Regions from separate parts of the Bacillus sp. FAU18 genome, predicted to be linked through region 2. Evidence: riboswitches for the same ligand, from Rfam matches in the RefSeq annotation. Region 2 holds a riboswitch; each other region holds the start of a gene.

Region 1 (6,866 bases), 950 kb from region 2:
ATTTGATCGTTCAAGCTCTTCCTTCACAAAGGAAGAGCTTTTTACATGCTCAATATTTCAGAAAAGAGGCGAATAACATGGCTCAACAAACGAATGTTGCAGGACAAAAAACAGAAAAACAACGCAAAGCACCTTTCCGCGCCGATCATGTCGGCAGTTTGCTTCGTTCCGTTCCGGTGAAGGAAGCCCGGCAAAAAAAAGCGGCTGGTGAGATGACAGCGGAACAGCTTCGTGATATCGAAAATCAAGAGATCACCCGCATCGTGGAAAAACAAAAAGAAATCGGTCTCAACGTGGTAACAGACGGGGAATTCCGGCGTTCCTGGTGGCATTATGACTTCCTGGAAGGGCTTGACGGTGTGGAACCGTTCATCCCGGCTGAGGGGATTCAGTTCCATAACACAAAAACGAAAGCGCGCAGCATCAAAGTGACGGGAAAACTCGATTTTACGAGCCACCCAGCGCTTGCTGATTATCAATTTTTACATGAGATTGCCGGTAACGCGACGCCAAAATTGACCATTCCCAGCCCAAATATGCTGTTTTTTGGCGAAAAGGCGGATAAAGGGATTTATGACGATCAAGAGGAATATTTTCATGACCTGGCCCAAGCATACAAAAAAGCAATCAAAGCCTTCTATGATGCTGGCTGCCGTTATCTCCAGCTCGATGATACGTCATGGTCTCTCTTCTTTGAGGAAAAAGGCAGAGAGGTTGTCCGGGCGCTCGGCGGTGATCCAGAAACATTGCCAGCCATATTTGCCAAAACAATTAACGATGCCGTCGCAGACCGGCCTGACGATTTAACGATCACAATGCACATTTGCCGCGGCAACTTCCGCTCAACATGGGCGGCATCAGGAGGGTACGACGCTGTAGCGGAAACGATTTTGGACGGCTTAAACCTTGACGGCCTTTTCTTGGAATACGATGATGACCGCTCCGGAAACTTTGATCCGCTCCGTTTTGTGAAGCGCAAGGATCTGCAAATTGTGCTCGGCTTGATCACATCGAAATACGGCGAGCTTGAAAATCCTGAGGATGTGAAACGCCGCATCAATGAAGCCGCGCGTTTTGTCAGCTTGGACCAGCTATGCCTGAGCCCGCAGTGCGGTTTCGCCTCTACAGAAGAAGGCAACCTTCTGACAGAGGAGCAGCAATGGGCAAAGCTTCGCCATGTCATCGACATTGCCAACGATGTGTGGAGATAATCTATCATTGACAGAAATAGAAAATGTGTGAATAATAGATACTATCAGAAAATTTCATAAAAAGGTTTTCCTTATCAAGAGAGGTGGAGGGACTGGCCCTGCGATACCCGGCAACCGCTGTTTAACAGAATGGTGCTAAATCCTTTAGAGCAATGATTGCTCTTGAAGATAAGGTTGAGATTGTCACGCAAGCTCTTCCTTATCCAAAGGAAGAGCTTTTTTATATTTGAATGGAAAGAAGGAATGGACAACATGTCACACCAAACAACACCCGCAGAACAAAAATCACTTCAAAGAAAAAAACCGCCGTTTCGCGCGGATCAAGTCGGAAGCCTGTTGAGATCTGAGCCCGTTAAAAAAGCGCGGCTGCAAAAAGCGGCCGGCGAAATGACCGCTGAACAGCTTCGCCAAATTGAAAACGATGAAATCATCCGCATTGTGGAAAAACAGAAGGAAACCGGCCTGAACGTCGTGACAGACGGTGAATTCCGCAGAGCATGGTGGCACTTTGATTTCCTGGAAAACTTAGATGGCGTTGAGCCGTTTACTCCTGAGCACGGAATCCAATTCCATAACGTACAGACAAAAGCACGCGGCATTAAAGTCACAGGTGATATCGACTTTTCAACTCACCCAATGCTTGAAGATTATTCGTTTCTCCATAGCATTGCCGGTGACGCGACGCCAAAGATGACGATTCCAAGCCCGAATATGCTGTTTTTCCGCGGAAAACTGGAAAAGGATGCGTATAAAAAAGATTATCACCTTTTCCAGCATGATGTATCCAAAGCATATAAAAAAGCGATTCAAGCGTTTTATGACAGAGGCTGCCGCTACCTCCAGCTTGATGATACAGCGTGGGCCGTTTTCTTATCAGAAAAAGGCTTAAAACAAATCGAAGCGTTCGGAACAACGCCTGATGAGCTTCGCCAGCTGTTTGCGAAATCGATTAACGACGCGATTGCAGACCGCCCGGATGACTTGACGGTAACCATGCATATTTGCCGCGGCAACTTCCAGTCCACTTGGACAGCGGAAGGCGGCTATGACGCAGCCGCCGAAACCATTTTTGACGGCTTGAATCTTGACGGACTTTTCTTAGAGTATGATGATTCACGCTCAGGCGGATTTGAGCCTCTCCGTTACGTAAAACGGTCTGATCTTCAGCTTGTTCTTGGCTTAGTGACATCTAAATTCGGTGAGCTTGAAAATCCGGATGACGTGAAACGTCGTATCGAAGAAGCGTCCCGTTATGTAAGCTTAGACCAGCTTTGCCTCAGCCCTCAATGCGGATTTGCTTCAACTGAGGAAGGCAACAAGCTGACTGAAGAACAGCAATGGGCGAAGCTCCGCCATGTGGTTGAGATCGCTAATGATGTTTGGAAATAAGCAAAGAAAAAACACACTTGATTCCCTAGCGGAGCAAGTGTGTTTTTTTATGTCACTGTGCGGTGTAGCCCCCATCAAGGACGACAGCCTGCCCAGTGACGCCCTTCGCCTTCTCGCTTGCCAAAAACACGGCATAATCCGCAATTTCCTTGACGGAAAGCAGTCGCTTTTGCGGCACAAGCGGAAAAATGACTTGTTCAAGTACAGAGTCGTAAGGGACATTTCTAGTTTTCGATAGATCGCTAAGCTGATTGCGTACAAGCTGGGTATCGACATAACCCGGGCAGAGCGCATTGACTGTTATGCCGTGGGGCGCGCCTTCCAGCGCCCCGACTTTTGTGAGTCCAATGACGCCGTGCTTGGCGCTATTATAAGCGGATTTCCCTGCAAAGCCGACTAATCCATTAACAGACGCGATATTAATGATTCTGCCAAACTGCTGTTTTTTCATGATCGGAAAAACATGCTTCATTGCAATAAAGGGCGCCGTCAGCATGACCTTGATCAGCTGTTCAAAGGTTTCTGTCGGAAACTCTTCAATCGGAGCGACGTGCTGAATACCGGCATTGTTCACCAAAATATCCAAGCGGCCGTATCGTTTTTGGATGACGTTCACCGTATCAGCAACTTGCGCTTCCTTTGTCACATCATACGGAATGGCCGCCGCGTCCAAGCCTTCTTCTGCAAGCTTGGAGGCTGCTTGTTCACATGCTTCCGGACGGAGGTCTGAAACGATGACGCTGGCGCCTTCCCGGGCGAATTCTCTTGCCATTTCGAATCCGATTCCGCCGGCAGCCCCTGTCACCAAGGCGACTTGTTTTCTCATGTCAAACACCTTCCCATTAAGAATTGAGTACAGACTGGCTTACAGCGAAATCAGCTTCTGTTTTTTCATAAACCTCTTCAATTGTGACACCATCCTGAAGCTCCGTCAGTGTCATGCGGCCGTTCACAAAATCAAATACAGCCAAATCCGTAATCAGCCTGTGTACGACTTTCTGGCCTGTCAGCGGAAGGGAGCATGTTTTTTTCACCTTTGATTCACCATGCTTATTGACGTGCTCCATGATGACAACGATTCGTTTCGCCCCGTTGACGAGATCCATGGCGCCGCCCATTCCTTTTACCATTTTGCCCGGGATCATCCAATTGGCCAAATCCCCCTGCTCCGAAACCTCCATTCCGCCGAGAATAGCCAAATCGATATGCCCGCCTCTTATCATCGCGAATGACTCAGCGCTGTCAAAATAAGAGGCGCCCGTCACTTCAGTGATCGTTTCCTTTCCCGCATTGATCAAATCCGCGTCTTCCGTTCCTTCCAGAGGATAGGGGCCGATTCCGAGCAAGCCGTTTTCCGACTGAAGCATGACGTGAACGCCATCGGGTATCTCATTTGCGACAAGCGTCGGCATTCCAATCCCGAGATTCACATTCATGCCGTCCTTGATTTCTTGTACAGCCCGTTTGACCATTCGTTTTCTCGCTTCCTTCACTTGGCCTCACCCTTTCCCGATGCTTGCTGAACTGTTCGTTTTTCAATCCGTTTTTCTTGGCTCGCGCCAAGCACAACATGCTGTACGTAAATTCCCGGCGTATGGATGTGATCTGGATCGAGCTCTCCTGCTTCCACGATTTCTTCCGCCTCGGCAATCGTGATCTTGCCTGCCATGGCGGCAATGGGATTGAAATTTCTCGCCGTTTTCCTAAAAACCAAATTGCCCATGGTGTCCGCTTTCCACGCTTTGACGATCGCCACATCGCCGGTAATGCCTCGCTCAAGCACATAAGTCCGGCCGCCGAATGTTTTATGTTCTTTTCCCTCGGCTATGGAGGTGCCGACGCCTGTCGCCGTATAAAATCCCGGTATACCTGCACCGCCTGCACGAATTCTCTCAGCAAGCGTTCCTTGGGGAACAAGCTCGACCTCAAGCTCTCCGCTTAAAAACTGCCGCTCAAAAATTTTATTTTCACCGACATAGGAAGCGATCATTTTCTTGATTTGCTTGTTAGCCAGAAGCAAACCAAGCCCCCAGTCATCGACTCCGCAGTTATTGCTGACAACGGTTAAATCCTTTACTCCCTGATCTCTTATAGACAAAATGAGCTGTTCAGGGATGCCGCACAGCCCAAACCCTCCCGCGATCAGCGTATCCCCATCATGAATCAGTTTCGCAGCTTCCTTGCTTGATGACAGCACTTTTCCCATATTGATGCCCCTTTCGTTTTCTTCTACACTAGACCAGTCAGGCTGTAAATCGCGATCACAGCAAATACGGCAGCCGTTTTAATGAGCGTGATCGCAAAAATATCGCGATAGGATTGCCGGTGGGTCAAACCCGTCACGGCCAGAAGCGTGATAACGGCGCCATTATGCGGCAGTGTATCCATCCCGCCTGATGCCATTGAAATGACCCGATGCATCACCTCTGGCGGAATATTGTAAGCCTGAATCGCCTGTAAGTATTGTTCTGACATCGCGCTTAATGCAATGCCCATTCCTCCTGAAGCCGAGCCGGTGATTCCCGCCAGCGCAGTTGTCGTAACGGCGCCATTTACAAGCGGATCGGTAAAAGTATGTGAAATTCCGCTGCTCAGCTTATGAAACCCCGGCAGCGCGGCGATAATACCGCCGAACCCGTACTCGGCACCCGTATTCATAGATGCCAGCAAGGCGCCGCCAATCCCTTCATTAAGCCCTTCCTTCAATTGGGCAAACACACTTCTCCAATCAAATAAAATCGTTGTGATGATGCCAATCACTAAAGCAATCTCCACCGACCAAATAGCAGCCGCTGAAGAAATATCAAGCCTGCCGAACTCCTTTAATCCTATGGAAGAAAAATCAAATCCATTCGGATACCACTTTGGCAGGTAAATGGTGAAATATTTATTCACTGCACCGACGAGAATAAGCGGGACAAAGGCAAGCGCGTGCCGAATCGGGCTTTTGTCCGGTTCAGCCGCGGACTCAATCGATTCAGGAGCAGCATTCTGCGTATCAAAACCGCCATAGCCTTCGCCAGATGCCTGCGCTTTTTTCCGCCTTGATTCCAAATAGAGCATCCCAGCTGCCAGCACAATCACTGCGCCCATCAAGCCCAGCCAAGGGGCGGCATAAATGTCTGTTTTGAAAAACGACGTCGGGATGACATTTTGGATTTGCGGCGTTCCCGGAAGCGCGTCCATCGTAAACGTAAAAGCACCTAAAGCAATCGTTCCCGGGATGAGGCGTTTGGGTATGTTTGCTTCTTGGAACATGTTTTTCGCAAAAGGATATACGGCAAATACGACAACAAACAGGCTGACACCGCTGTACGTCAAGACAGCGCCCATCAACACAATGGCAAGTATCGCTCTTTTTGCCCCGACAAGCCGGACAATTGTTTTCGCGATTGATGCCGCAAGCCCGGCCATTTCAACGACCTTTCCAAAAATGGCACCGAGCAAAAACACTGGGAAATACAGTTTAATAAAACCCGCCATCTTCTCCATAAAAATTGATGAAAAAAAAGGAAGCACATGGCTTGGATCTGTCAGCAGCACCGCGAATAACGCACAAATCGGCGCAAACAATATGACAGAAAATCCCCGATACGCCGTAAACATCAGCAAACCTAACGCCAATAGAATGATGATCAGTTCCACACACACATCCCCCGTTTCCGCGAACTAGAAAGCGTTTACAAAAACCTGTCCGCATCGGCTGTTTCCGTCCCCTTTCCATATATGTACGAGAAGCGTGGGCCAACTATTCCGATTAAAAAAGGAAAGCTCCCTTTTTTCGGAGCTTTCCTCTGCCATTCATTTCATTCCTATTAGGATATCAACATCAACCGTAATATCGGCTGTTTTCATCTCTTTCAGCAGGCTGATTCGATCTTTCGGCGCCGACCAGGCAAGCGGCGTCATCTTGAGAAGCCAGTGGATCGCCTGCTGGTCAAGCGTTTTAACATAGCGCAGCCTGACAGGACGGCTGTGTGCAGCATTTGCTGTAAAACGCTCAACAGCTGCCGCATTGGAATACGTGAGCCTTGGTGAATCAGTATATAAAAATTGCCTTAATTCTATTAAATAGTCGCTTCGCGGCACTACTTTTACGAGCATGCCATCATTCTTCAGCAGTCTATGAAACTCTGCATAATTGGACGGCGAAAAAATAGACAGAACAACATCAAATTGGCGATCATGAAAAGGAGCACGCGCCACATCGGCAACAGCCCACATCTGATCTTTGAATGCCTTAGAAGCTTTTAAGATCCCATCTTT
Region 2 (7,517 bases):
TACCAGGCCCTGCTAATTGAATAGCTGATGCGGAGCCGAGGAACAACCCTACTCCTATAGCAGCTCCTAAAGACATTAAAGAAATATGCCTTTCTTCGAGTCCGCGGTGCAGCTCTTGTTTTTGTTTTTGCATGCTTTCTTCTCCCCTAGAAAAAAATATCATTAAATCATTTTTCTGAATATTCCGTACGAATTGGGTAAACCAATGATGATGGAGAAATAAAAGGATAACAACAAGGCTTTCGACTACTCGAAAGCCTTGTTGTCTGTTACACAAAGATGACTTCTTTAGGCTGATGGCTCAGCTCTTCAGGCATATACCGTTTTTCAATATTGATGCTGTGCCAGATCATAAAGATCAGTACAGTCCAGATTTTACGGCTGTTATCAGCCTTGTCCGCACAATGGTCTTCAAGAAGCTGAAGGACATAATCCTTATGGATATAAGCATCCGTTTGGCTTTCATGAATAATATTCCGCACCCATTCGTTCATTTCGTTTTTCAGCCAATGACGGATCGGTACAGGGAAACCAAGCTTTTTGCGGTTTAATACGTGCTCAGGCACAATTCCTTCAGCGGCTTTGCGAAGAAGATACTTCGTCGTGCCGTTCTTCGTTTTCAGCTCATCAGGAATTTTTGAAGCGACGTCGAATACGACTTTATCCAAGAACGGCACACGCAGTTCCAAAGAATTCGCCATCGTCATTTTATCCGCCTTTAACAAAATGTCGCCGCGCATCCAAGTGTGGATATCGACATACTGCATTTTGTTGATATCGCTGTACGAGCTGCTTTCTGTAAAGTAAGTCTTCGTCACATCGCGATATGAAAGGTTCGGATTATAATGCTTCAACAGCTGCTTTTTGACAGACTCTTCAAAGATTTTCGCGTTACCGATATAACGATCTTGAAGCGGAGTGCAACCGCGCTCAAGCAGGCTCTTTCCTCTCATACCTTCAGGCATAACGGCAGCAACGTGCAGAAGCATCTTTTTCAGGCCGGACGGAATCCGTTCAAACGGTTTAAGCGAAAGCGGCTCACGGTAAATGTTATATCCGCCGAAGAGCTCATCCGCTCCTTCACCTGATAAAGCAACCGTAACATGTTTTTTCGCTTCTTTTGCAACAAAGTACAACGGAATCGCTGCCGGATCAGCAAGCGGGTCATCAAAATGCCATACGATCTTCGGAAGCTCATTCATATATTCCTCAGGCGAAATGACTTTGCTGATATTTTCAATGCCCAGCGCCGCTGCCGTTTCTTTCGCTACATCAACCTCACTGAAGCCCTGCTGTTCAAAGCCGACAGAGAATGTTTTTAAGCTTGGATGAAATTCCTTCGCAACAGACACAATAAAGGAAGAATCAATCCCGCCAGACAGAAACGAACCGACAGGAACGTCACTTCTCATATGAACGTTTACAGAGTCATAGATCGCGTCTCGGACTTCTTTCACAAGCTTGTCTTCTTCAGTCTGAACCGGCTTGAAGTTCGCTTTGAAATACGTTTTGAATGTGATATCGCCGTCCGGGCGGATTGTGAATTGTGAACCCGGCTCTACTTTTTTCACATGGGCATCAAGCGTGCTTGGTTCAGGAACAAATTGGAAAGACATGTACTGCTGCAATGCCTCTTTATCTATTTCAATATCATTCTGAGCAACCATTAAACTTTTTCTCTCTGAGGCAAAATAAACCTGATCATTGATCGTTGTGTAGTACAACGGTTTAATGCCGAATGGATCTCTTGCCCCATAAAGCACATGATCGTTTTTATTCCAAATCAGAAAGGCAAACATACCGCGCAGTTTGGACGCCGCTTCTTCTTTATAGTGACGGTAAGTCGCAAGAAGAACCTCTGTATCCGAATCCGTGTTGAATGTGTACCCCTTTGCTTCAAGCTCTTCTCTCAGTTCAATATAGTTATAGATTTCTCCGTTAAAGATAATCCAATATGTTTCATCTTCATATGATAAAGGCTGTCCGCCATTTTCTACATCAATAATGCTGAGCCGTCTGAATCCGAAGCCGACGTGCTCATCATGGAAATATCCATCACTGTCAGGACCGCGGTGAACGATCATTTGGTTCATTTGTTTGATTAGTTCTTCTTGATCAGCGGTTTGAGCTAACGGATGCTTGTTAAAAACCCCGACAAATCCACACATAGTATTGCCTCCATAATTAAAATTGTCATCATTGAACCCCTATTTATAGACGCTGTGAATAGTATTTGGTTTCACAGTTATGTAAAAAAATAAACATGAATACAACGATAAAAAAGGGAAAGCCGCTTAACCAGTAAGCGGCTATAAAATTATTCTCCTAACGCTTCTTTACGCAGCTGCTCCGCTTTGTCTGTGCGCTCCCATGGAAGGTCAACATCGTGACGTCCAAAGTGGCCGTACGCAGCAGTTTGTTTGTAGATCGGACGGCGCAAATCAAGCATTTTGATAATGCCGGCAGGTCGTAAATCAAAGTTATTGCGAACAACTTCAATCAGTTTTTCCTCAGAAGCTTTTCCTGAACCGAATGTGTTGATTGAGATTGACACAGGCTGTGCAACACCGATCGCGTAAGCAAGCTGTACTTCGCAAGAATCAGCAAGCTCAGCCGCAACGATGTTTTTCGCAACGTATCTTGCCGCATAAGCTGCAGAACGGTCTACCTTCGTCGCGTCCTTACCTGAGAACGCGCCTCCGCCGTGGCGTGCATAGCCGCCGTACGTATCAACGATGATTTTGCGTCCTGTAAGTCCCGCATCCCCTTGAGGCCCTCCGATTACGAAACGTCCTGTAGGGTTGATGAAATATTTTGTTTCTTCATCAATCAGCTCTTCAGGAACAACCGGATTGATTACATGTTCTTTAATGTTGCGCTGAATTTGCTCAAGTGTAATTTCAGGGTGATGCTGAGTGGAAATCACAATCGCGTCAATGCGGACTGGTTTGTTATTTTCATCGTACTCAACCGTTACCTGTGTTTTGCCGTCAGGGCGAAGGTACGGAAGAATATCTTCTTTACGGACTTCACTTAGGCGGCGGGCTAATTTATGGGCAAGTGAAATTGGAAGAGGCATAAGCTCTTTCGTTTCGTTGCACGCATAACCGAACATTAATCCTTGGTCACCCGCACCAATCGCTTCAATTTCTTCGTCGCTCATTGTGCCTTCACGGGCTTCAAGCGCTTGGTCTACGCCCATCGCGATATCAGCAGACTGCTCATCAATTGATGTTAAAACCGCACAAGTTTCCGCATCAAATCCGTATTTTGCACGTGTGTATCCGATTTCTTTAATGGTTTGGCGAACCGTTTTCGGAATGTCAACATACGTAGAAGTTGTGATCTCTCCGCTTACAAGAACCAAACCTGTTGTCACAGATGTTTCACAAGCAACACGCGCGTTAGGGTCTTTCTTTAAAATTTCATCTAAAATGCTGTCAGAAATCTGGTCACAGATTTTATCCGGATGCCCCTCCGTAACAGATTCTGATGTAAATAAACGACGATTTTTACTCATGATTTGCTTCCTCCTGCACAAGGCCTCCCGAAAGACCTTGTATATATGATACGGAACTCGCTCCCTCTTATACAATGTACAGTTATATTAGAGAATGTTAATTGGCATATTTATGAAATAAAAAAACCTTTTCCATCGAGGAAAGGGTTTGGTCTTTGTGCCTTTCACTCTTATCGCTCAAGGAATCATACAACCTTGCAACAGGTTAGCACCTTGGTTGTCTCACTCAGTTGAACATAATAAATAACAGAGAAACCGGTTGCTGGGCTTCATAGGGCCTGTCCCTCCGCCAGCTCGGGATAAGAGTATCCGCTCAATGAAATATCTTATCGTAAAAGGGTTTGCAATGTCAATATGATTCAGAAGAAATAGGCACCTATATTGAGGGAAAACAATGGAAATGCACACACAAAAAATAATAAATAGTATAGACTATTTGAAAATATATGTTATACTAATTCACAATTAGCAAAACACAAAAAACGATAAAGGAAGGTTTCATATGAACTCAGTTGATTTGACCGCTGATTTACAAGCCTTATTAACATGTCCAAATGTGCGTCATAATTTATCAGCAGCACAGCTAACAGAAAAAGTCCTCTCCCGAAACGAAGGCATTTTAACATCCACAGGTGCTGTTCGCGCGACAACAGGCGCTTACACAGGACGCTCACCTAAAGATAAATTCATCGTGGAGGAAGAAAGCACGAAAAATAAGATCGATTGGGGCCCGGTGAATCAGCCGATTTCAGAAGAAGCGTTTGAGCGGCTGTATACGAAAGTTGTCAGCTATTTAAAGGAGCGAGATGAACTGTTTGTTTTCGAAGGATTTGCCGGAGCAGACGAGAAATACAGGCTGCCGATCACTGTCGTAAATGAGTTCGCATGGCACAATTTATTTGCGCGGCAGCTGTTTATCCGTCCGGAAGGAAATGATAAGAAAACAGTTGAGCAGCCGTTCACCATTCTTTCTGCTCCGCATTTCAAAGCGGATCCAAAAACAGACGGCACTCATTCCGAAACGTTTATTATTGTCTCTTTTGAAAAGCGGACGATCTTAATCGGCGGAACTGAGTATGCCGGTGAAATGAAGAAGTCCATTTTCTCCATTATGAATTTCCTGCTGCCTGAAAGAGATATTTTATCTATGCACTGCTCCGCCAATGTCGGTGAAAAAGGCGATGTCGCCCTTTTCTTCGGACTGTCAGGAACAGGCAAGACCACCCTGTCGGCAGATGCTGACCGCAAGCTGATCGGTGACGATGAACATGGCTGGTCTGATACAGGCGTCTTTAATATTGAAGGCGGGTGCTACGCTAAGTGCATTCATTTAAGCGAGGAAAAGGAGCCGCAAATCTTTAACGCGATCCGCTTCGGGTCTGTTCTCGAAAATGTCGTTGTTGATGAAGATACACGCGAAGCCAATTATGATGATTCCTTCTATACTGAAAACACGCGGGCAGCTTACCCGATTCATATGATTGACAACATCGTCACTCCAAGCATGGCCGGCCATCCGTCAGCAATTGTATTTTTGACGGCTGATGCCTTCGGAGTCCTGCCGCCGATCAGCAAACTGACGAAGGAGCAGGCGATGTACCATTTCTTGAGCGGTTACACGAGTAAGCTTGCCGGAACCGAACGTGGTGTAACGTCTCCTGAAACGACGTTTTCTACATGCTTCGGCTCACCGTTCCTGCCGCTTCCTGCTCACGTCTATGCTGAAATGCTCGGCAAAAAGATCGATGAACACGGCGCTGACGTTTTCTTAGTCAATACCGGCTGGACCGGGGGCGGCTACGGCACAGGCGAACGAATGAAGCTTTCTTACACTAGAGCAATGGTCAAAGCAGCGATTGAAGGTAAATTAGAGGATGCTGAAATGATAACTGACGATATTTTCGGCCTGCACATTCCGGCACATGTTCCTGGCGTTCCTGATCATATCCTTCAGCCTGAAAACACGTGGACCAACAAGGAAGAATACAAAGAAAAAGCAGTCTACCTTGCAAATGAATTCAAAGAGAACTTTAAAAAGTTCGCACATACCGATGCCATCGCCCAGGCAGGCGGCCCTCTCGTATAAAAAACAAAAGCCAAGAGCAATTATGCTCTTGGCTTATTTTAATTGACGGAATGCAAAGAAGTCAGCTTGTATGTAATGATGGTACGGTCTTCTTCCCATTGAAGCTTCTGCACTTCAGCTGTGCCTGACTTTTCGCCAAACTTTGTTTTGCGTACATCCATTGGAATCTCCATCGGATATACCCGGTATCCGTCCTTCTCTAACGTGAATATATTTTCATCTATCCGAACTTCTTTTCCTTTTGTCACAATCAGTGTATTAAATTCAACAGGCATTCCCAAAGTGAAATCCCCTTTCGTTCTCTTTTTTCTTTATCATAACATATTTCACTGTCAGCGGTTTTTCATCCATTGTGTGAGCTGCCGCACGATACGCCGGTTTTCTTTTGGCGGGAAATAATGTGTGAATGTACTGTAGTACCACGTCTCCACCGGCTTATGCAGTTGTTTTAGCTTCTCTTCTAATAAATAGGAATGCTGAATCGAAACATTTTGGTCTTTTTCTCCATGGATTAACAGCACGGGAGCCTGAATTTTGTTTACTTGGTCAAACGGTGTCCTCCATTGATATTCCTCAGGCACCTTTTTCGGTGTTCCGCCGATGACTCTTTTCATCATCCGCCGCAAATCCTGCCGCTCCTCGTATGTAAGAATCATATCACTGACGCCTCCCCAGGAAACAAATGAAGCTGCCTGCCCGCCCATTTCGATCGCAGTGAGCATTCCCATAATTCCGCCGCGGGAAAAACCGAAGATATGAATTCTGTCCTTCTTGACATTTGGGTGCTGCTGAAGCAGGCGAAAAGCAGAAAATGCATCCTCCCTGTCTTCTCCTGCAAAATCCTCATTGCCTTCTCCTCCTTGATTTCCTCTGTAAAAAGGAGCAAACACCACAAACCCTTGGGATGCAAACTGGATAATCCGGCCCGGCCGAACCATGCCCACGCTTTTAATCCCGCCGCGCAAATATAAAAATCCGTCATATTGTCCCGGTTCCGCCGGCTCAGCCAGAAGCCCCTTAACCCGTAATCCATTTGACAGATAGCAGATCGTATACAAACGCACATGCTGGCTTGGCGACGGAAATCTTCTTTTCTCTACAATCAAAACAGCCGCCTCCTTTTTTTCTATATGCTTTCCTTACTCCAAAATTACATCCGGAGAACCTGATTAGGCATTCACACATTTTTATACCCATCATACGATATGTAAAGCAAAAAAGGATATTAACTTGATGCGAAATAAGGAGGTTGTCTATGTGAACAGATGGTTAAGGCTGGGCTTCGCCTGTGTCGGCAGTATCTTTCTGATGTTCGCCCTGGCGGCTTGCAAGCAGGAAGAAACGCTCACCAAAGTCAAAGTAGCTGAAGTGACCCATTCAATTTTTTACGCACCTTTATATGTTGCTGAGTCTAAAGGTTTTTTTAAGGAAGAAGGGCTTGATGTCGATGTGAATACGACCTGGGGCGGAGACAAAACGATGACATCGCTTCTTTCCAACGGCTCCGACATCGCGCTTGTCGGGTCAGAAACATCTATTTATGTCGAAGCGCAAGGGGCTAAAGATCCCGTCATTAATTTCGCCCAGCTGACTCAGACAGACGGAACGTTTCTTGTCGCGAGAGAAGATGTTGAACACTTCGACTGGGATCAGCTGAAAGGAAAAACGTTTCTCGGCCAGCGAAAAGGCGGCATGCCGCAAATGGTCGGCGAGTATGTGCTGAACAAACATAAGATTGACCCGCATAAGGATATAGACCTCATCCAGAACATAGACTTCGCCAATATTGCCAATGCGTTTGCTTCTGGAACCGGTGAGTATGTACAACTCTTTGAACCGCAGGCTTCTCTCTTTGAGAAAAAAGGCATCGGCCATATCGTGGCTTCATTCGGAGAAGAATCAGGAGAGGTT
Region 3 (7,517 bases), on a different contig from region 2:
CTACGACAAAGGAGCCACGCTTTGGGAACCCGACGCCGCGGGTAGCTGAGACTGGTGCTGGAATGCTCAATGCGATCGGTCTCCAAAATCCGGGGCTGGATAGCGTGTTGCATAATGAGCTGCCGTGGCTTGAGCAGTTTGATATGCCGATCATTGCCAATGTCGCAGGTTCTCAAGTCGAGGATTATGTTGAAGTCGCAGAGCATATCAGCAAAGCGCCTAATGTTCATGCTCTTGAATTAAATATTTCCTGCCCGAATGTGAAAACAGGCGGAATCGCTTTTGGCACGAATCCTGAGATGGCTGCCGATTTGACAAAAGCGGTGAAAGAGGTTTCGGATGTACCCGTTTATGTGAAGCTTTCCCCGAACGTGGCTAATATCACAGAAATTGCATTAGCGATCGAGGAAGCGGGAGCGGACGGTCTTACGATGATCAACACACTAATCGGCATGAGACTCGATTTAAAAACTGGCAAACCGATATTAGCGAATAAAACAGGGGGACTTTCAGGCCCTGCTGTGAAGTCGGTTGCCATTCGCATGGTGTATGAAGTCAGCCAGGCGGTCAACATCCCGATTATCGGAATGGGAGGCGTGCAGACGGCTGAAGATGCCCTGGAATTTCTTCTCGCGGGAGCAAGCGCAGTCGCTGTCGGAACAGCAAACTTCGTGAATCCTTTTGCATGTCCAGAGATTATTGAACAGCTCCCATCTGTTTTGCGCCAATACGGCTATCAATCAATTGAAGAATGCATCGGAAGGAGCTGGAATCATGAAAAACAACCTGCCCATCATCGCGCTTGATTTTGCATCAGCTGAAGAAACACTTGCGTTCTTAGCGCCTTTTCAGCAAGAACCGTTATTTGTAAAGGTTGGAATGGAGCTTTTTTATCAAGAAGGGCCATCGATCGTGAAACAATTAAAAGAAAGAAACTGCGAGCTGTTTTTAGATCTCAAGCTTCATGACATCCCGACTACTGTAAACAAAGCGATGAAGCGCCTTGCCAGTCTTGGAGTAGACCTCGTCAATGTTCATGCGGCCGGGGGCAAAAAAATGATGCAGGCAGCTCTCGAAGGCTTAGAAGAAGGTACGCCGACTGGAAAAAAACGTCCGTCACTTATCGCGGTAACCCAGCTGACAAGCACATCTGAACAAATCATGAAAGATGAACTGCTGATTGAAAAGTCTCTGATTGATACGGTTGTGCACTACAGCAAACAGGCGGAAGAAAGCGGACTGGATGGAGTGGTCTGCTCTGTTCATGAAGCAAAAGCCATTTACCAAGCGGTGTCGCCTTCATTTCTGACTGTCACTCCGGGGATCAGAATGTCAGAGGACGCTGCGAATGACCAAGTCCGCGTAGCGACGCCTGCCATTGCAAGAGAGAAAGGTTCATCAGCGATTGTAGTAGGACGCTCGATTACAAAAGCGGAAGACCCGGTAAAAGCCTATAAGGCTGTCAGACTTGAATGGGAGGGAATCAAATCTTGAAACAAATCATCGCAAAACATCTATTAGACATCCAAGCTGTATTTTTACGCCCGAACGAGCCGTTCACATGGGCAAGCGGCATTTTATCACCAATCTACTGTGACAACCGCCTTACGCTATCTTTCCCAGAGGTCAGAAACGAAGTTGCCTCAGGTATCAGCAAGCTTGTCAAAGAGCATTTTCCTGAAGCTGAAATGATTGCGGGAACAGCAACTGCCGGTATTCCTCATGCTGCTCTTGCGGCTGACCGTTTGAATCTTCCGATGTGTTATGTGAGGAGCAAGCCGAAGGCGCACGGAAAAGGCAATCAGATTGAGGGAGCTGTGCAAGAAGGGCAAAAAACAGTCGTCATTGAAGACTTAATTTCCACAGGAGGCAGCGTGCTTGAAGCTTGTGCAGCTCTACAAGCGGCCGGCTGTGAAGTGCTTGGTGTCGTCTCAATCTTTACGTACGGACTTCCAAAAGCGGAGGAAGCCTTCGCAAAGGCAGAACTGCCATACTACTCATTAACTGATTATGATACGCTCACAGAGGTCGCGCTTGAAAACGGAAATATTCATTCAGATGATCTAAAAAAGCTGCAAACATGGAAACGAAATCCCGAGTCAAAAGATTGGTTTAAAAAATAAAAAATAAATTCAAATGATGTAAAGAGGCTTCAAAGCCTTGCTGTACTTGAAAACAGGCTATGAGGCCTGTTTTTTTATTAATCCTATAAAAAAAGTCGGGTTGACTTATGTTAGAATTGTGCTAAAATTTACTACAAATCTAAAAACTTATCAAGAGCGGCTGAGGGACTGGACCTATGAAGCCCGGCAACCTGCATAGTTTGTAAGGTGCTACTTCCAGCAAAATGAATTCCATTTTGAAAGATAAGGGCTGCATGCTGTTCCTGTCTTTCTTTCCGCCGGATTGAAAGTTTTTTATTTTAAGAGGTAAAAAGGCTATCTGTATATCAGCAGCCGCGAATCACATTACATGGGAAAAGACAACCGGCAGAAAGCTACTGTTTGTTTGTCTCCGAAAGGAGGAAAGAAGAAATGTTAACGTATGATAATTGGGAAGAACCAACGATTACATTTCCGGAAGACGATCCTTATAAAGGAGCGCTGTCAGTTTTAAAATGGGCATACGGCCATTACGGCAATCAGCTTGTTTATGCCTGCAGTTTCGGAATTGAGGGAATCGTTCTGATTGACTTAATTTATAAAGTGAAAAAAGACGCAGAGATTGTGTTTCTTGATACAGGACTTCATTTTAAAGAAACCTATGAAACAATTGAACGAGTGAAAGAGCGTTATCCGGGTCTTAATATCATCCTGAAAAAACCAGACCTCACCCTTGAGGAACAAGCCGAAGAACATGGTGACAAGCTGTGGGAAAGAGAGCCGAATCAGTGTTGCTATCTTAGAAAGGTCGTTCCTTTAAGAGAGGCGCTTTCAGGACATCCAGCCTGGCTTTCCGGCCTGCGCCGTGATCAAGGGCCAAGCCGTGCCAATACGAATTTCTTAAACAAAGATGAAAAATTCAAGTCAGTAAAAGTTTGCCCGCTTATCCATTGGACTTGGAAAGACATTTGGAGATACACATCCCGGAATGAACTGGACTACAATCCGCTTCATGACCAAGGATATCCAAGTATTGGCTGTGCGCCTTGCACTGCTCCCGCTTTTACAGCAGAGGATTTGCGCTCAGGCAGATGGAATGGTATGGCGAAAACAGAATGCGGACTGCATGAATAAGGAGCTGCAAAATGGAATTAGCCGCTATTTTATTTAGCTTGTTTTTTGCGATGAATATTGGTGCAAGCGGCGCTGCAGCTTCGATGGGGGTTGCTTACGGCTCCGGAGCCATCAAAAAGAAAACCTACGCTTTGATCCTATGCGCAGTCGGTGTCTTTGCCGGGGCGGTCATTGGCGGAGGCGAGGTTGTAAAAACAATCAGCTCCGGCATTATTCCTGAGCAGACGATTACACTGACGATTGTTTGCATCATTATTGGAGCTGCTGCCCTGTCGCTCTTTACTGCTAATCTGCTCGGCATTCCTTTGTCGACAAGTGAAGTAACAGTCGGGGCGGTTGTCGGCGTGGGAGTGGCTTATAAAGTATTGTTTGTGAACAATCTTCTGATCATTGTGTCATTTTGGGTTTTTGTCCCGCTGTTCGCTTTCGGCTTCACCTATTTCGTATCTAAGCTGTTTCGTTATTTTAAGATTGAAGTAAAATCTTCTAAAAAACAAAAAATCCTCGGCATTGTTTTGTTAGTTGCCGGATTTTTCGAAGCATTCTCTGCCGGCATGAATAACGTGGCGAATGCTGTTGGCCCGTTAGTAGCTGCCGGTGTGCTTGATGTCGGAAAAGGAACCTTGTATGGAGGAGCTTTTGTTGCTCTTGGCGCACTGTTATTAGGCCGGCGTGTGCTAGAAACAAACGGGAAGAAAATTACGAGATTCTCCAAAGGGGAAGGCATTCTCTTATCCGGTACAGGAGCAGGACTTGTGATCATCAGTTCTGTATTTGGGATGCCGGTGCCCTTGGCGCAAGTCACGTCATCGTCTATTATCGGAATAGGCATGGCAAAAAACGGTCCGAACGTGTTCCATAAACAAGTTGTTCAAACGATGCTGAAGGTATGGATCGCATCGCCGTTTTTATCTTTATCGATTTCTTATCTGCTTGTATCCTTGTTTTTAAAAGCAGATTATTATTCGATCTTTATCATGGTAAGTGTGCTTTTAGCGGCGGGCGGTGCCGTCAGCCTGACAAAGGCCATTCGTAAAGAGAGACGCTCAGTCCACGAACAAGGCGGGGGAATCTGATCATTAATCTGAGTAATTTTATAAGTTAACTAGGAGGAGATGGATATTATGAGCTTAGCACCACACGGAGGAACATTAGTAAACAGGGTAGATGAATCATATGATGTGAGCGGCATTCAAAAAGAAATTGAACTTGATTTAATTTCTTTCGCGGATTTGGAATTGATCGGTATCGGTGCATACAGCCCGATTGAAGGTTTCTTTAATGAAAAAGATTACGTATCTGTAGTCGAAAACATGCGTCTTTCTTCCGGCGTTGTCTGGTCTCTTCCGATCACGCTTCCGGTCGATGCGCAAAAAGCAGCGGAACTGTCACTTGGTGAAACGGTAAAGTTAACGTATGAAGGAGAAACATACGGCGTTATCCAAATCGAAGACCTGTACGTGCCTGACAAACAAAAAGAAGCTGTCAATGTGTACAAAACAGATGAACAGGAGCATCCTGGTGTTAAAAAGCTGTTCAGCCGCGGCAATACATATGTCGGCGGACCGATTACGTTGATTAAAAAAGCTTCAAAACAGTTCCCTGAATTTACATTTGAACCGTCAGAAACGAGACGCCAGTTTGCGGAAAAAGGCTGGGAAACCATTGTCGGTTTCCAAACAAGAAACCCTGTTCACAGAGCGCATGAATACATTCAAAAAACGGCTCTTGAAACAGTAGACGGCTTGTTCTTGAATCCGTTAGTAGGCGAAACAAAATCTGATGACATTCCAGCTGATGTACGGATGGAAAGCTACCAAGTGCTTCTTGATCATTATTACCCGAAAGATCGCGTTTTCCTTGGTGTCTTTTTAGCGGCGATGCGTTATGCAGGCCCGAGAGAAGCAATTTTCCACGCGCTTGTCAGAAAGAACTACGGCTGCACACATTTCATCGTCGGCCGTGATCATGCAGGTGTAGGTGACTATTACGGAACATACGAAGCACAGGAGCTGTTTGACACATTTAAACCTGAAGAACTCGGGATTACGCCGCTGAAATTCGAGCACAGCTTCTTCTGTAAAAAATGCGGAAATATGGGAACAGCGAAAACATGCCCTCATGGCAGAGAGCATCACGTCATTTTATCAGGCACTAAGGTAAGAGGCATGCTGAGAGACGGTGTGCTGCCGCCTGCTGAATTCAGTCGAAAAGAAGTCGTAGAAGTGTTAATCAAAGGGATGAAGAAAAAAGAAGAAGTAGGCGTATCTTAAGGAGGACTGGCAGTGACAAATCGCGATATTGTATGGCATGAAGCCTCTATCACAAAAGAAGAGTACCAGCAAAAAAACAAGCATAAAAGCTCCATTCTCTGGCTGACAGGGTTAAGCGGCTCAGGCAAATCAACGATTGCCAACGCCGCTGCGAGAGAATTGTTTGAGCAAGGCTATCAAGTGATTGTGCTTGACGGGGATAATATCCGTCACGGCTTAAATAAGGATCTTGGTTTTTCTGATGAAGACCGAAAAGAAAACATCCGCCGAATCGGAGAGGTGGCGAAGCTTTTTGTTCAGCAGGGAACCATTGTGATTACTGCTTTTATCTCTCCTTTCCGCGAGGACAGACAACAGGTTCGCGAGCTTGTGGAAGCGGGCGAATTTAATGAAGTCTACATTAAATGCGACCTTGATATTTGTGAACAAAGAGATCCGAAAGGGCTTTACAAAAAAGCAAGAAACGGCGAGATTCCGTTCTTTACAGGAATTGATTCTCCTTATGAAGAACCGGAAGCTCCAGAGCTCGTTCTTGATTCAGGACAGCATGACCGTGAAGCGTGTAAAAATCAGCTGATCGAGTTTGTTAAACAAAAATTGAGCTGAATATGATCTGCTGCGTTCTTCTCAGGTGCCGGAATGCAAGCGAGAACATCATCACAGCGAATGCTCTGGAAGAACTCGAATAGATCGGGGGAAATACGATGGGGAAAGTATATATTGTAGGAGCGGGTCCCGGTGACCCTGATCTGCTGACAATTAAAGCGCTGAAAGCCATTGAAAAAGCTGATGTCATCTTATATGACAGATTAGTAAATAAAGAGATTTTACAATATGCCAAAGAGCAAGCAGACCTGATCTACTGCGGGAAGCTTCCGGATTTTCATACGATGAAGCAGGAAACCATCAATCGATTTCTTGTGAAGTATGCGCAAAAAGGGAAAATGGTTGTCAGACTGAAAGGCGGAGACCCTTTTGTGTTCGGCAGAGGAGGGGAAGAAGCGGAATGCCTCTCTGAAAATGGAATTCCGTTTGAAATCATCCCCGGCATTACGTCTGGAATCGCGGCAGCCGCTTATGCCGGGATTCCTGTTACTCATCGGGAGGCGGGCTCTAACGTCGCTTTTGTAACGGGTCATTATAAAAAAGAAGAAGATTTTGAGGAAAAGTGGAAAGCGCTGGCTACAGGAATTGATACACTTGTCATCTATATGGGTATCAAAAACGTGCTGCAGATTGAAAGAAAACTCCTTGAAAACGGCCGGGATGGTTCTACGCCGGCAGCCTTTATTCATTGGGGAACAACGGACAAGCAAAAATCTGTTTTTTGTACAGTTGACACCCTTTCAGAAACGGTGGTAAAAGAAAACATTACAAATCCGAGTTTAATTGTCATTGGAAATGTTGTAAATTATCACTATAAGCTGGAATGGTTTGAATCTGAATTGAAAAAACAAGATTTAAGCGAGGCGTTGTAAAAATGAAACAAGCAATTTTATATGTCGGCCATGGCAGCCGGGTCAAAAAAGCGCAGCAAGAAGCCGCAGCCTTTTTGGAAGGATGCAAGGCCCACATCTCTGTGCCAGTACAAGAAATCAGCTTTTTAGAGCTTCAGGAGCCGGCAATTGAGACAGGATTTGAAGCATGTGTGAAGCAAGGCGCCACTCATATCGCAGTGGTGCCTCTGCTTCTTTTAACAGCTGCGCATGCAAAACATGATATTCCGGAAGAAATTGCCCGTGCTGCATCCCGATATCCGTCAGTCCGCATTTCATACGGAAAGCCGATCGGGATTGACGAAGAAGTAGTCAAGGCTGTATATCACAGAATGAAAGACATAGGTGTTCCATATGAAAATGCCAGAGTGGTACTCATCGGAAGGGGAAGTTCAGATCCAGATGTCAAAAGAGACGTAACCGGTATTGCTAATCTTCTTCAGGTAATGATTCCAGTCAAGGAAGTCATTCCGTGCTTTTTGACAGCATGCGGCCCGAATTACAAAGAGGTT
Region 4 (7,517 bases), on a different contig from region 2:
CATAACGACCATTGCGGATCAATCGGGTTCACATTTGCCATGCTTTCATCTTGCATAATGTAATAAAAGACGGAATAAATGATTTGGAAAATCAAATACGGAATAATCAGCTTGACCGCCAGCTTTTTTACATATCCCGCCCGTTTAAAGCCTTTCGCGAAATAACCGGATACAAGAATAAATGCAGGCATATGGAATGTGTAAATGAACTTGTAGAGGTAGAGCATAAAATGATTATCATTAATAAAGGAACGAAGGATATGACCGAATACAACAAGGAATATCAATAAAAATTTTGCGTTATCAAAATAACTGTCCCGCGATTTACTCATAGCATCACCTTCTCTTTCATCAGTCACTAAGAGATTATTCCCTGCTGGTACATATTTTAAAATAAAAGATGAAAAAGGAATCTAAATAAATGCTGATTGTTAGGTCGATGTAAAGTGACGGTAAGGATCGTAGAAAATGTCTTCGTAATGTAATGGCGCTGAAATTTTCTGAAATTTATAGGGCAAATGAAGGAAGTTCCCGCATTTTGTAGAAATATTGAGGGATAGGTTTTGAAGAAGGAGTGTACATGCATGGAAACTCTTGGTGTCCAGACAAACTCGGAGCTGCGAGAGGAACTGAATCGCCTCAAAGAAGAAAACGCGCGACTGAAAAAGGAATTGAATCAGCATCAAGTGATTGTCAACAATACGCTCGATGCTATTTTTATTTGTGATAACGAAATGCGGATTGTTCAGGCAAATGAAGCAACAGAAAGGATGCTTCAAGTTGACTCGGAAGATTTGAAAAAGCGTTCTGTTTTGGATTTTTTGTTTTCAATCCCAAAGGATGAACTGAATCTTTCCGTAAAGAAGTTTTTTAAAAAAGGCTTTCTGTGGAAGGAGGTTCCGATCAGGCTTGATTGCGGGGCAACAAAATACATAGAGTTTCTGGCCAAAAGAGGTATTGGCGAGGATTTCTTTTTTGTTGTCATGAGGGACATATCTTCTAAGAAGATTCTCGAGCGGGAATTCTCTATGAATGAACAGCTTTTTAAGGACTTGTTTGACAGAGCAGTTGACGGAATCGTCCTGTTTGATAAAGATGGCGGTTTTATTGATGCCAATTTGTCCTTTTGTAAAAGCTTTGAAATCAATCATAATGAGCTGTCTCATTTATCTTTGTATGAGTTTATAGACAGCGGCTCACGAAAAGATTTCGACAATATCTGGAAGGCGCTCAACCGCAAGGGAAAAGCGAAGGGGGAGCTGCCTGTCAAGCTTCGTTCAGGAGTTCAAAAACTATTTGAATTCACGATTACATCAAACATCATCAGCGGTTTTTATATGTCCATTATGAGGGATATCACAGAGAAGCGGTCTATGGAGCTGCAGCTCTTTAAAAGTGAGGAGCGCTTCAGAGAAATCTTTGAAAATGCAATGGACGCCATCATCATCTGGTCGAATGACGGAAGAATCGTAAAAGCGAATCAATCAGCCTGTAAAATTTTTGAGCTGCCGATGAATTTGCTGTTGAAAAGAAAGCTGTGTGATTTTCTCGTTGACTCGCAGCAGAAATACAGCATAACGAAAAGGAAATACGCAAAATACGGAGAGATCAGAGAAGAGCTGCTGTTTCAAATGGGGAACGGGCAATTCAAAGAGCTTGAATTTACTTCAAAACGGACAATCCTTGAAAATCAGCATTTGACGATCTTAAGAAATGTAAGCGACAGAAAGCGGATGGAAAAGGAGCTTCGGGAAAGCGAGCTGAAATTCAGAAAAGTGTTCAACGGCTCAATGGACGGCAATGTATTGTTCGACAATCAATACAGGATCATCGACGCCAACCCGTTAGCAAGCCATATTTTGGGACTGTCACATGAAGAGATAAAACAGCACAGCCTGTTAGATATTATTTCTGCTTATGAAATAGAAAATCTGGCATCACCGGCAAGGCAGATTAATTTTGATGAAATGGACAACGAAATTCCATTTTTGCTGAGCAGCGGTGATAACAGAAAACTCGAATTCTCTTTTAAACGGAATATTATTCAAAATATGAACTTGGCTATCTTTAAAGACGTAACAGAGCGAAAAGAATTGGAGGAACGCCTGCGCAAATCAGATACCCTTCATGTTGTCGGCGAACTCGCAGCCGGCATTGCTCATGAAATCAGAAATCCGATGACTGCTCTTAAAGGCTTCATTCAGCTTCTGAAAGGGAGTGTCGAGGGAGACTACGCCCTTTACTTCAACGTGATCACCTCAGAACTAAAGCGCATCGAATCCATCATCACCGAATTCTTGATTTTAGCCAAGCCCCAGGCCATTATGTATGAGGAAAAACATGTTACCCAAATTATGAGGGACACGATAGACCTTCTAAATGCGCAAGCCAATCTCAGCAATGTACAAATGCAACTTGATTTAATTGACGACATTCCCCCGATTTACTGTGAACCGAATCAGCTGAAACAGGTTTTTATCAATATATTAAAAAACGCCATCGAAGTGATGCCTGACGGCGGAAATATTTTTGTAACGATAAAGGCATTGGATCCAGATCATGTTCTTATCTCCTTAAAAGACGAGGGAATCGGAATGACAGAAGATAAATTAAAGCGACTTGGTGAACCGTTTTATACGACAAAGGAACGGGGTACTGGACTTGGGCTTATGGTAAGCTATAAAATTATTGAAGAACATCAAGGCGAGATTATGGTAGAAAGTGAAGAAGGGAAGGGCACCGTTTTCCATATTACGCTTCCTGTCAGACAGAATGCTGAAGAAAGAAGGAATGATGAATGAACTACTATACGACAGCCGAAACGCCGCTCGGTGAACTTATCATTGCCGAAGAGGAGGACCGGATCACTCGTCTATTTCTCAGTCAGGAAGATTGGGTGGATTGGAAAGAAACGGTTCAGAATACTGAGCACAAGGAAACACCTAATCTTGCAGAAGCGAAACAACAGCTTCAAGAATATTTCGAAGGCGAAAGGAAGACATTCTCCCTGCCGCTCAGCCAAAAGGGCACTCCTTTTCAGCAAAAAGTGTGGCAGGCACTGGAGAGGATTCCATATGGTGAATCCCGAAGCTATGCGGATATTGCCGCTGCGGTCGGCAGTCCGAAAGCGGTGCGGGCTGTCGGACAGGCTAATAAACGTAACGACCTGCCGATTTTTATCCCGTGCCACAGAGTGATCGGCAAAAACAGTGCGTTAACAGGATACGCCGGAAGCAAAACCGAGATCAAAGCATTTTTGCTAAACATCGAGCGAATCTCCTATAAAGAAAAATAAAACATATGGCACGTTCCCTTTTTTTCACGGCCGACATATCATTTTATTAAGTTAAAAAAGTTGGTCTGATGAAAAAGGAGGACAAAGCAATTGAAGCCGAGCCGCTCTGAGAAACTTGCCGTTTTTGCCGAACTGTTTGTGAAACTGCATATCTTATCAAGCGCTCAAAAAGATGAAATCATCAATGTTAACAAAAAGAAACAAAAAAACCGCTGACTCGGCTCCAAATGAGCAAAGTCCAGCGGTTTTTTAATGCACCTTTTCTCCTCTAAACAGCTGTTCAATCTCTTCTTCATAGTTTCCGGTCATAATCCCTTTTTCTGTGATGATTCCTGAGATGAGATCATGAGGTGTAATGTCGAAAGCGGGATTAAAGACAGGCACATTGGATGGAGCGGTCCGAACTCCGGAAATCTGCCTGACTTCCTCGGGATCCCGTTCCTCTATCGGGATATCAGCGCCGCATTTGACCTTTGTATCAAATGTAGATAAAGGTGCGGCGACAAAAAACGGAATATCAAAGGCGTTTGCTAAAATAGCAAGACCGTATGTGCCGATTTTATTTGCCGTATCACCGTTCTTTGCAATTCGGTCGGCTCCGACGATAACAGCGGAAATTTGTTTTTCCTTCATCGTATGGGCGGCCATGCTGTCTGTGATCAGAGTGACATCAATGCCCCCTTGCATCAGCTCCCAAGCAGTAAGGCGTGAACCTTGCAGGACAGGCCTTGTTTCACAGGCATAAATGTGCAATCCCAAATCTTTTTGTTTGGCCAAGTAAAACGGAGCTAGCGCCGTTCCATAGCGGCTTGTCGCGATTGAGCCGGCATTGCAGATTGTCATGATCCTGTCGCCTTTTTTGAAAAGCTGCAGGGCGTTTTGGCCGATCAACCGGCACGTTTCCTCATCCTCGACCTGAATCTGAATGGCTTCATGGACAAGGTTTGTTTTTGCTTCATTTACGGAAATCGCGTTTTCGACCGAATGACTCAGTCTCTCAAGCGCCCATGACAAATTAATGGCGGTAGGCCGTGAGCTGTTTAAATATTGTTTGATGTCTTCCAGTCTGCGGCGGAATTCCGTGACATTATCTGTTTCAATGTTTTTGGCAGCAAGCGCTAGTCCGAAGGCAGCCGTAATGCCGATCGCCGGAGCGCCCCTTACTTTGAGCGTGACAATCGCATCAAATACATCCTCTTTCGTCGTCAGCTCTAAATATTCCGTCTCATCAGGAAGCTTTTGCTGATTTAAAATGGTAATAGCTGTTTCTTTCCATTCAACAGAACGTGGAACAGCAAATGAATGGGTCATGAATGGATCATTCCTTTACAAGTAACTTAAATAATTCAATAACATCTGTTATCGTTTTGAATTCCGAACGTTTTTCGATAAAGGCTGTGCCGGTTTCGAGCGCCAGGCGTTTTCTGCCGATTCGTTTATCAAACGGCACGATCGTATCCAGGTCAGCTACATGGGCAAGGCCGATCGTGCGTCGTATCAGCTCACAGCCCGCAAATCCGATTGCTTCTTCAAAAATATGGCTGAGCGTATCAGTGAGGTAACCGTCGATGTTGGCGTAAACATCCAGACTGTCCTTCTGCCAGGCTTCACTAAACGTCTCTTCAAACGTTTCCCAGACCTGGTTGACATGTTCATATAACGGCTCTCTGTCAGCCCCGTCACGGCTGAGTGCGTTCAAAAATAAGTTGGCGATAAATTGCCCTACATCAAAGCCGATCGGTCCGTAAAAAGCAAACTCAGGATCAATCACCTTTGTTTCGTGTTCACTTGCGAAAATGCTTCCTGTATGCAAATCACCATGAATCAACGTTTCTGCAGACGTTAAAAATGACTTTTTCAGCTTAGCGGCTTCGATTTTAACGCTATCATTATTCCAAAGCTTTTCGACAAAAGGACGGAGCTCTTCTTCAAAATCATTTGTGTCATGGTCGAAGAAAGGATCTGTAAAAACAAGTCTTTCCGTAATGTCGCATAGCTCTGGATTTGTAAACTGTTTAACAAGCTGTTTTTTCACCTTAGGTTCAAGCGCGTAATCTGATGAGTAGAAAAGTGTTTTTCCTAAAAATTCACCGATGTGCTGTGCCAGATGAGGATAGTTTTCACCCTCAATGAGTCCTTTTCTTGCGATCTTGAGGTGAGAGAGATCCTCCATGACGGTAACCGCCATTTCCGTATCAGAATAAAACACTCTTGGAACCAGGTGAGGCACATGCTCGCCCTGACGGATGAGAGCGCTGCTTTCGATTCTTGCACGGTCGATTGTCAGCGGCCAGCTTTCTCCCACCACTTTTGCATACGGAACCGCCTGTTTAATGATCAATGCTCTGTCATGTTCTTGATCATAAATATGAAAAACGTAATTTAAGTTGCCGTCTCCGATCTCCTGGCATGTCAGCGTGCTTTTGCTTGGAAAAAGGCCAAGCTTCACCGCCAACGCCACAGCGGAGCTTTCATTTAACGTTTCGTATAAAGGTGTTTTTGTGACTCCCATCATCATAACCTCCAATTATGTAATCACTTAATATGTGGCCGTAAAAAAGCCTCCTTCTCAGAGAGAAGGAGGCTTAACATCTATGTCCGCCTCTCTTATCTCTCAGATCAGATCTGAATGGAATTAGCACCGTGCCTTAAGAGACTAGCGTCTCGGCGCGAAAAAGATGCGCCCCATTTCACAATGGAATTACGGTCGGTTGCTGTTGGGGTCAAAAGGCCAAATCCCTCGCCCAACTCTCGATAAGAGAATATATTCACTTGTTTGACAATTCTAATTTATCAGTTGATGAACATGGTAACAGGTAATTTAGTTAGTTGTCAATATATTTTTTAATATAAATCTTTTCTGATATCATCGAAAACAGGAATGCTCTCCCGAACTTCTGCGCTTTCTTGAAGGTCAATTTCCGCTCGGACTATGCCTTCTTCCCGGCCGCCTTCAGCAAGTACACGCCCCCATGGATCAATAATCAGACTATGACCTGCAAATTCATTATCCGGATTTGAACCGGTACAATTGCAGGCTGCGACAAAGCATTGGTTTTCAATGGCCCGCGCAATAAGCAGGCTTTTCCAATGATCAAGGCGGGGAAGAGGCCATTCCGCAGAAATAAACAGCACGTTGGCGCCTTTTGTCGTATGTTTTCTGATCCATTCCGGAAAACGGATATCGTAACAGATCAATCCTGAGCTTTTGACGCCGTCAAGCTCAAAGTATCCGTCTTCGGAACCGGCTGATAAATACAGATGCTCATCCATCAGCTGAAAAAGATGGGCTTTTCTGTACTCTTTAATGATTTGCCCTTCCTTATCCGCGATGTACATTGTATTATAAACATCAGAATTCTCCCTGACAGCGACCGATCCGGCGACAATATGAACACCATGTTTTTTTGCCGTTTTCTTCAGCCAGCTCTGAGCGGAGCGGCCGTCTTCGTCAGCGAGTTCATCAAGATTGGCCAGATCATATCCGGTCGTCCATAATTCAGGCAGAACAAGAACATCAGCATGTTTGCTTTCTTTTTCGATGAAAAATTCAGCTTTTTTTATATTTTCCGAAGGTTTTCCGTATGAAATATCAAATTGAAGACAAGATATCGTCCATTTCATCTTTTTAACACCCCAAATTTTTCTTTACTTTTTTCATTTAACCATATATGATGATGGACTATCATTTCAAGATTTTTTTAGAAGGTGAGAATAGATGAAATTTGAACAGTCTCATGTATTGAAGGAATTGCCTAAACAATTCTTCGCTTCTCTGGTGCAGAAAGTGAACCGAAAGCTCGCAGAAGGACATGACGTAATCAATCTAGGACAGGGAAATCCAGATCAGCCGACTCCTGAACATATTGTCGAGGAGATGAAACGAGCTGTTGCTGATCCTGAGAATCATAAATATTCGTCTTTTCGCGGCTCATACCGTCTGAAGTCAGCGGCTGCTGAATTTTACAAAAGAGAATACGGCATTGATCTGGATCCGGAAACCGAAGTCGCTGTATTATTCGGCGGAAAAGCCGGTCTAGTCGAGCTCCCGCAATGCTTGTTGAATCCCGGTGATACGATTTTGGTTCCCGATCCGGGTTATCCTGATTACTGGTCGGGTGTCACACTTGCAAAAGCAAAGATGGAAATGATGCCGCTCGTAAAGGACAGGGCGTTTCTCCCTGATTACAGCAGCGTAGCCGCTGAAGCAAGGGAACAGGCG

The links. Region 2 has a riboswitch for S-adenosylmethionine ahead of metK (methionine adenosyltransferase). Riboswitches for the same ligand answer to the same signal wherever they lie in the genome.
Region 1: it holds a riboswitch for S-adenosylmethionine, as region 2 does, so the genes downstream of both, AC0OMU_RS20755 (5-methyltetrahydropteroyltriglutamate--homocysteine S-methyltransferase) here and metK (methionine adenosyltransferase) in region 2, are expected to answer to the same signal.
Region 3: it holds a riboswitch for S-adenosylmethionine, as region 2 does, so the genes downstream of both, AC0OMU_RS05000 (phosphoadenylyl-sulfate reductase) here and metK (methionine adenosyltransferase) in region 2, are expected to answer to the same signal.
Region 4: it holds a riboswitch for S-adenosylmethionine, as region 2 does, so the genes downstream of both, mtnK (S-methyl-5-thioribose kinase) here and metK (methionine adenosyltransferase) in region 2, are expected to answer to the same signal.

What each region holds. Positions count from the first base shown of each region.
Region 1 covers NZ_JBVYHZ010000004.1:1,884,721-1,891,586, forward strand. Annotated here, with positions in the region: gene AC0OMU_RS20750 (5-methyltetrahydropteroyltriglutamate--homocysteine S-methyltransferase) at 78-1,211, shown strand; SAM riboswitch class I at 1,280-1,386, shown strand; gene AC0OMU_RS20755 (5-methyltetrahydropteroyltriglutamate--homocysteine S-methyltransferase) at 1,464-2,600, shown strand; gene AC0OMU_RS20760 (3-hydroxybutyrate dehydrogenase) at 2,653-3,426, opposite strand; gene AC0OMU_RS20765 (CoA transferase subunit B) at 3,443-4,093, opposite strand; gene AC0OMU_RS20770 (CoA transferase subunit A) at 4,090-4,806, opposite strand; gene AC0OMU_RS20775 (GntP family permease) at 4,830-6,245, opposite strand; gene AC0OMU_RS20780 (methyltransferase domain-containing protein) at 6,402-6,866, opposite strand, start outside.
Region 2 covers NZ_JBVYHZ010000004.1:937,427-944,943, forward strand. Annotated here, with positions in the region: gene alaP (alanine permease AlaP) at 1-133, opposite strand, end outside; gene asnB (asparagine synthase (glutamine-hydrolyzing)) at 270-2,168, opposite strand; gene metK (methionine adenosyltransferase) at 2,318-3,520, opposite strand; SAM riboswitch class I at 3,688-3,826, opposite strand; gene pckA (phosphoenolpyruvate carboxykinase (ATP)) at 4,023-5,606, shown strand; gene AC0OMU_RS15870 (DUF2584 domain-containing protein) at 5,645-5,887, opposite strand; gene AC0OMU_RS15875 (alpha/beta hydrolase family protein) at 5,939-6,712, opposite strand; gene AC0OMU_RS15880 (ABC transporter substrate-binding protein) at 6,864-7,517, shown strand, end outside.
Region 3 covers NZ_JBVYHZ010000003.1:900,816-908,332, forward strand. Annotated here, with positions in the region: gene AC0OMU_RS04985 (dihydroorotate dehydrogenase) at 1-806, shown strand, start outside; gene pyrF (orotidine-5'-phosphate decarboxylase) at 775-1,494, shown strand; gene pyrE (orotate phosphoribosyltransferase) at 1,491-2,123, shown strand; SAM riboswitch class I at 2,268-2,373, shown strand; gene AC0OMU_RS05000 (phosphoadenylyl-sulfate reductase) at 2,535-3,236, shown strand; gene cysP (sulfate permease) at 3,248-4,312, shown strand; gene sat (sulfate adenylyltransferase) at 4,361-5,509, shown strand; gene cysC (adenylyl-sulfate kinase) at 5,522-6,115, shown strand; gene cobA (uroporphyrinogen-III C-methyltransferase) at 6,214-6,987, shown strand; gene sirB (sirohydrochlorin chelatase) at 6,990-7,517, shown strand, end outside.
Region 4 covers NZ_JBVYHZ010000003.1:695,338-702,854, forward strand. Annotated here, with positions in the region: gene AC0OMU_RS03950 (acyltransferase family protein) at 1-332, opposite strand, end outside; gene kinE (sporulation two-component system sensor histidine kinase KinE) at 585-2,801, shown strand; gene ogt (methylated-DNA--protein-cysteine methyltransferase) at 2,798-3,295, shown strand; gene AC0OMU_RS03965 (hypothetical protein) at 3,386-3,511, shown strand; gene mtnA (S-methyl-5-thioribose-1-phosphate isomerase) at 3,545-4,606, opposite strand; gene mtnK (S-methyl-5-thioribose kinase) at 4,614-5,807, opposite strand; SAM riboswitch class I at 5,900-6,056, opposite strand; gene AC0OMU_RS03980 (carbon-nitrogen family hydrolase) at 6,140-6,919, opposite strand; gene mtnE (methionine-glutamine aminotransferase) at 7,014-7,517, shown strand, end outside.